Regions from separate parts of the Pseudoalteromonas sp. NZS11_1 genome, predicted to be linked through region 2. Evidence: riboswitches for the same ligand, from Rfam matches in the RefSeq annotation. Region 2 holds a riboswitch; the other holds the start of a gene.

The links. Region 2 has a riboswitch for lysine ahead of dapA (4-hydroxy-tetrahydrodipicolinate synthase). Riboswitches for the same ligand answer to the same signal wherever they lie in the genome.
Region 1: another riboswitch for lysine. It lies ahead of lysC (lysine-sensitive aspartokinase 3); the one in region 2 lies ahead of dapA (4-hydroxy-tetrahydrodipicolinate synthase).

Annotation. Positions count from the first base shown of each region.
Region 1 covers NZ_JADYXK010000016.1:42,217-45,408, forward strand. Annotated here, with positions in the region: gene nhaD (sodium:proton antiporter NhaD) at 121-1,368, shown strand; lysine riboswitch at 1,470-1,642, shown strand; gene lysC (lysine-sensitive aspartokinase 3) at 1,718-3,121, shown strand.
Region 2 covers NZ_JADYXK010000012.1:95,748-98,939, reverse strand. Annotated here, with positions in the region: gene I6F44_RS10635 (PLP-dependent decarboxylase) at 1-237, opposite strand, end outside; gene I6F44_RS10630 (2,3,4,5-tetrahydropyridine-2,6-dicarboxylate N-succinyltransferase) at 237-977, opposite strand; gene dapA (4-hydroxy-tetrahydrodipicolinate synthase) at 993-1,877, opposite strand; lysine riboswitch at 2,068-2,267, opposite strand; gene I6F44_RS10620 (DNA-3-methyladenine glycosylase I) at 2,460-3,155, shown strand; gene I6F44_RS10615 (protein adenylyltransferase SelO) at 3,167-3,192, shown strand, end outside.

The sequences.
Region 1 (3,192 bases), on a different contig from region 2:
GACCATTTAATAATAGTTTTTGCATAGAGGCAGTGCTAAAATTCGCGCCGAAAATAGGCACATGAAATGGAATGTTATTTGTGTGTTCTTTAAAACTATATCAAAGGTTGTTTAACTACCATGGTTTCCTCGATTATTCTAACCCTGATAGCGATTGCATTTTTACTGATCGTTATAGAAGATATAATCCATGTCAATAAAGCTAAAACCACGCTGTTTTTTGGTACGCTTTGCTGGATTCTTCTTTTTATATACCCTCTACACGGGCAAAGGCCCGATACGATTCAACACCTTTTAAATGAAAATATTTTAGAAATTGCCTCGTTATGGTTATTTTTAATGGCTGCAATGACCTTTGTAGCGTATTTAAATTCAAAGGGGTTTATAGAAAACATTGTTCACCGCGTTATGCCAAAAAGTATTAGCGAAAAAAAGCTCATGTTTTTAGTGGGTGGTTTTGCATTTTTGTTTTCGTCGATTTCAGACAACGTAACAGCTACGCTTATATCGCTTGCGGTTGTTATGTCGTTAAAACTTGAACCTAAAAAGCTCATTAAATACGCCACGCTTATTGTGTTTGGGGTTAACTCAGGTGGGGTATCGCTAATAACAGGTGACGTAACCACACTAATGATATTTTTAGATGGCAAAGTAACCATTGCTCATTTATTACTACTTATAGCGCCAGCACTTGCAAGCGTTATGCTGCTAGCCGCGTTACTATCTATCGGTATGAAAGGGCGTGTTGAGTTTGCTGGTGCAGGTAAAACCCGCATTGAAAAAACCGACATTACCATCGCTGTTATATTTTTATCTACCGTAGTGAGCACACTTATGCTGAGTGTAGTTTACAGCGTACCGCCTTTATTAACCTTCTTGTTTGGCTTATCAGTGATGTTTTTAGTAGCGCAATTTTTAATGCGCAAAAAAGACATAAACAAAGACATAATCGATTTTGTTCGCGATATAGAATACGACACATTATTGTTTTTTGTAGGTGTACTTTTACTTGTAGGCGCACTTAAAGAAATTGGTATGCTAAGTAAATTTACCGACCTATACACGGTAATGGCACCTGAGTACGCAAACTACTTAATGGGCATATTATCAGCAGGGGTCGATAACGTACCGCTTACTGCTGCTTTATTAAAAGCCGATATAGTAATGAGCCAACAACACTGGTTGTCGTTTACTTATGCAACGGGCGTGGGCGGTTCAATGCTTATCATTGGGTCGGCTGCGGGTATTATTGCCATGAGCAAAGTTAAAGCGCTTACCTTTATGAGCTACTTGCGTTTATCGCTGCATTTATTAATTTGCTACACCGTAGGTTATGCAGGCTCTTATTACATGGGCAGTTTTATTTAACTCATAAATTATTAAATGCTTGACAGCTAGACGTCTAAACGATAACTTTCAAAGCCCCGCTACTTAGTGGGGTTTTGTTTTATTAGCCACTGGTTAATAAAGCATTCAGAAGAGGTGCGATACTTAGGTACTTAATGTTAGGCGACGAAAGCCAATGATCATTAAGGAGGGAAGTACTCGCCGAGGAAAATAATGATACGTCGTCATTGTTTTTCGGTTTATGGGGCTGAATCCTCAAAACTGTCACCAATATAGGTGGAGAGCTTCTGGCAGTGGACTTATCTTTAAGCATTCCTTTGCCAAGTTCTTCTTGTTTTATTGCGGTTTGGATACCGCGAAAGGAGACTAAATGACTACCCAATCAGCGCCACAAACAGTACTTCAAACAGAGTTAAGCGCAAAATCAGATTACATCGTTGCCAAATTTGGCGGAACCAGTGTTGCCAACTTTGAAGCGATGAGTCGCTGTAGCGAAATTATTGTTGCAGATAAAAGCGTACGTATTGTTGCCGTGAGCGCTAGTGCCGGCGTAACTAACCACTTAGTTGCACTGTGCAAACCAAGTATTACCTCAAGTGAGCGCCAAGAACACATAAACGGTGTGCTTGCTATTCAACAAACTATTTTAGATGAGTTATCGCTAGATGCCGATTTAGCGGTTGGCTTTAACGAAACCCTAAAAGCATTTCAAACATTGGCTCAAGAGTCACTAACAACCGATCAGCAACACGACGAGCTACTTAGCTTTGGTGAGCGTTTGTCGTCGTATTTGTTTGCACAAGTGCTGCGTTTACAAGGTTTAAACGCCGATCGCTTTGATGTGCGCAAGGTGCTTAAAACCGACAGCCAATTTGGTAAAGCAACGCCAAATGTTGCAGCCACAGCGCAAGCCGCTAAAGAACATTTAATCCCGTTATTAGACGCTCAAGTAATTGTGACTCAGGGCTTTATTGGCAGTGACGAATACGGTCAAACAACAACGCTTGGACGTGGTGGTTCTGACTATAGCGCTGCATTATTAGCTGAAGCAATCAACGCTAAAAGCGTGCATATTTGGACCGACGTAGTGGGTATTTTTAGCACCGACCCGCGTTTATGCGCAAAAGCGACACCCATTGCTCGTTTAAGTTTTGACGAAGCCGCTGAAATGGCGACCTTTGGCGCAAAAGTATTGCACCCAGCAACTATTTTACCAGCGAGCCGTAGCCACATTAATGTATTTGTAGGCTCTAGCCGCGAGCCAGAGCGTGGCGGTACATGGATTGAGCGCGAAAAATCGCAGCAACCAGGTATACGCGCAGTAACGCAACGTAAAAACCAAATATTGCTTACGCTTAAAAGCCCAGAAATGCTCCTAGCAAGCGGCTTTTTAGCACGCGTATTTACACTATTAAGCGAATATAATATATCGGTAGATTTGGTAACTACATCAGAAATCAGCGTAGCTATAACCCTTGATAACGCGCAGAACGCATCGCGCCCAGAGCTCGATCAAGAATGCCTAGATAAGCTTGCAGAGTTTTGCCATGTTTCGGTAGAAAACAACCTAACACTGGTGGCACTTATTGGCTCTGAGATTCAATTACGCCAACACGAAATGAACTTAATGAGTGTACTAAAAGACTTTAACATTCGATTAATTTGTCACGGTGCTAGTAAGCACAACCTGTGCTTTTTAGTAGAGCAAACTGAGTCAGATAACGTAGTACAGTCTATTCATAGCCGTTTATTAGAAAATGATTTTGCTGCGTAAGTAATCGTTATTCAGGAAAATCACCTAGTAAAGTTACCTAGTAAAATCACCTAGTAAAGTTACTTAACAAA
Region 2 (3,192 bases):
TTGCTCAAGCTCACCTTTACTTGCTACGTCAAAATTAAAGCCAGCGCTGTCTAAGCTTTGAATAATTTTAGACAGTGGATTTGCTTTTACCGCGTACCACAGTTTTACATCGGTTTGCGCAACTAAACGTGCAAGATGCGCGTTTAGTTGATCTAGGTCGTAAACAAAAAAAGGTGTATCAAGTTGTTGTGTAATTGTATTTACAGCGGTTTTGATAGGCGTGCTCAAAAAGCTCATTATCGTAAAACCTCTTCAAGCAATAATGATGCATCGCTTTTTTCGTCGCGGTATTTAACTATTAACGCACACGACATGCTTAGGCCTTGCTCGCGCGCCCACTCGTTTGAAGCAGGGCGAGAGCCCGGTATTACAATGGCATATTCTGGGATTGGCTCGCCTTTATCAAGTTGGCGCTCGTTTACGCAGTCGTATACCGGAATAGTTGCTGATAAACGCACGCCTGGGGCAAGTACTGCGCCTTTTTTAATAACTACACCTTCAACAATAATACAGCCAGCGCCAATAAAGGCGTCGTCTTCTACAACTACTGGGCTTGCACCAATTGGCTCAAGTACACCACCAAGCTGCACTGCAGCACTTAAATGTACGTTTTTACCTACTTGTGCACACGAGCCAACTAATGCGTGGCTATCTACCATTGTGCCTTCGTCGATATATGCACCAATGTTTACATACGCTGGTGGCATAATAATCGTGCCTTTAGCAACATAAGCACCACGGCGAACACTAGAGCCACCCGGCACCATACGTACGCCATCGTCAGTACTAAATTCTTGCGGAGCTAAGTTATGCTTATCAACAAAACCACCGGCAAACTCAGTATTAGTGCCATTTTTAAAGGCATCCAAAATGCCTTGTTTTACTTCTACGTTAGCTTGCCATTGGCCGCTTTCGTTTTGTGATGCTGCGCGTACTGCGCCCGATTCTAAATTATTTAATAGTTCTAACCAGCTCATTATAAAAACCTGTATTTAATGCCAAGATAAAATGGTGTTGTTTGCAGTTGTGATGCAATCGGTTTGAGTTAACTCAAGGTGTGTTAAAGGTGGACGAAGTTGCGGGCTGCTTAAGCGACCTTGCAAATGCATCAATACCTTTACGGGAATAGGGTTTGCAACAGCAAATAGGCTATTAATAGCGCTTGACCACTGGGCAAATAAATTAGGGTGTTGACCACTTAAGCTGCGTTTAACAAACTCGTGAGTTTGTGCGGGCCATGCATTTGCAGCTACCGACACTAACCCTTTTGCGCCAGCTTGAGCAAAATAAGGCATTAGCGCATCGTCGCCACTAAAAATAGCTAAATTAGGTGCAGCTTGGCGATAAGCTTCAAACTGAGCAATGCTGCCGCTCGCTTCTTTTAACGCCCATAAATTTTTATTATTTTGTAAGTTTTGAATTGTTGCCGTTGGAATGCTAACAGCACTTCGACCCGGTACGTTATAAAGCATACACGGGTGAACACTTGCATTAAGTAGGCTTTCAAACCAATGAGTTTGACCTATAGCGCCAGGCTTTGCATAAAGCGGTGAGCCAAGTAAAAAGCTATGAATTGGGAGTGTATTACAGTAGTTAACCCACTCAATTTGTTGCTTTAAGTTACTACCGCCCACAGCAACCATGAGTGGTACTGCTGGTTTTAGCTGGCATACGTGTTCAACAATGGCTTGTTGCTCTTTTAGCGTTAGTGCTAAACCTTCGCCCGTGCTGCCAAGTAGTAAAATACCGTTATGCGCTGCTTCTTGATTGCTAACCAGTTTAGTTAACGTGTTGTAGTCAACATCGCCGTGTTGATCAAATGGCGTTACGAGCGCGGTCCACAATGAGTAGTCGTTTAAATTGAAGTTGTTGATCATCTCTCACGAACTTATAATTTGTACCAACTTTATTAAAAGCGTGATCATTTTAGCGATAACTAATTTAATGCAATTGGTATTATTCGAAGAGTTAAAAAGCTTTATGGAAGGAGCCGCATTAACGTCGTTCGAACTAATAATTCGAAGAGCGAATGGGCTTAAAATAATAGGGCGCACGGCCTTAATATTTAAGACCAGAAGCTCTCCACCAAACTAATAAGCTGCTTTTATAAGCAGCTATTGGTGACAGTCGCTAGGGTTCAACCTAGTCGCCCGAAATAAACACCTCGCAAAAGTGGTTACTTCTCGGCGTTAATTCCCCTCACGTATGCTCACTGGAGTTTGCGCTCCTAACATACGCTACCTGAATAACGCACCTCTTCTAGCCCTTTACACCTGTTTGTAGAGTAAAAACTTACAAACCTGTGCAATTTAAATAGGGTAATTACGGCGATTAAAGCATTTTAGCCGTCTAGGTGTCAAGCGACTAAATGCATATTCATTCATCCATAATGGGAGTGGTTACGTATTGGGTGCTTTTCTCGTACACTAGCAATATAAGTAGTGAGGTATTTAATTAGTATGGAAAAATTTAGCGATATTTATAAGCGAGCGGTAGAGCGAAAAGGCTCCGAAAAAATGCTTAAGTTATTACTTGCAAAACCGCTATCTAAAAAACAACTAAGCACGTTAAGTGACGACGATTGGCTTGAGGAATTTACTCGAAAAGTATTTCAAAGCGGCTTTTATTGGTCAGTCATTAATAATAAGTGGCCAGGCTTTAGAGAGGTTTTTTGGGATTTTAGCGTTGATAAGTTATTAATGATGCCACCTGATATGCTGGAACAAAAAGCAACGGATGAGCGAATCGTTCGTAACTATAAAAAAGTAAAAACAATTACCGAAAATGCTTACATGATCCACGAAATAGCAGGGGAACATGGCAGTTTTAGCCAGTTTGTCGCTAATTGGCCAGCAGACGATATTATTGGTTTATGGGCGTATTTAAAAAAACATGGTTCGCGTTTAGGCGGAAATACAGGACCTTATGCGCTACGAGCACTTGGTAAAGATACTTTTTTACTATCACGCGATGTAGAGAATTACTTACGTGCTCATAAAATTATAGACGGCGGCTTACAAACTAAAAAATCACTGAGTGCTGCCCAAGCTTTTTTTAATGAAATGCAAAAGCAAAGCGGCTTAAGTATGCAAGAGTTAAGTTTAATTGTTGCTTATGGCGTTGGTGACAACCGTGTTGGTATAAGTCAGCAATAATAGGAATTACCATGAAATTAGTGCCAAGATACACAGA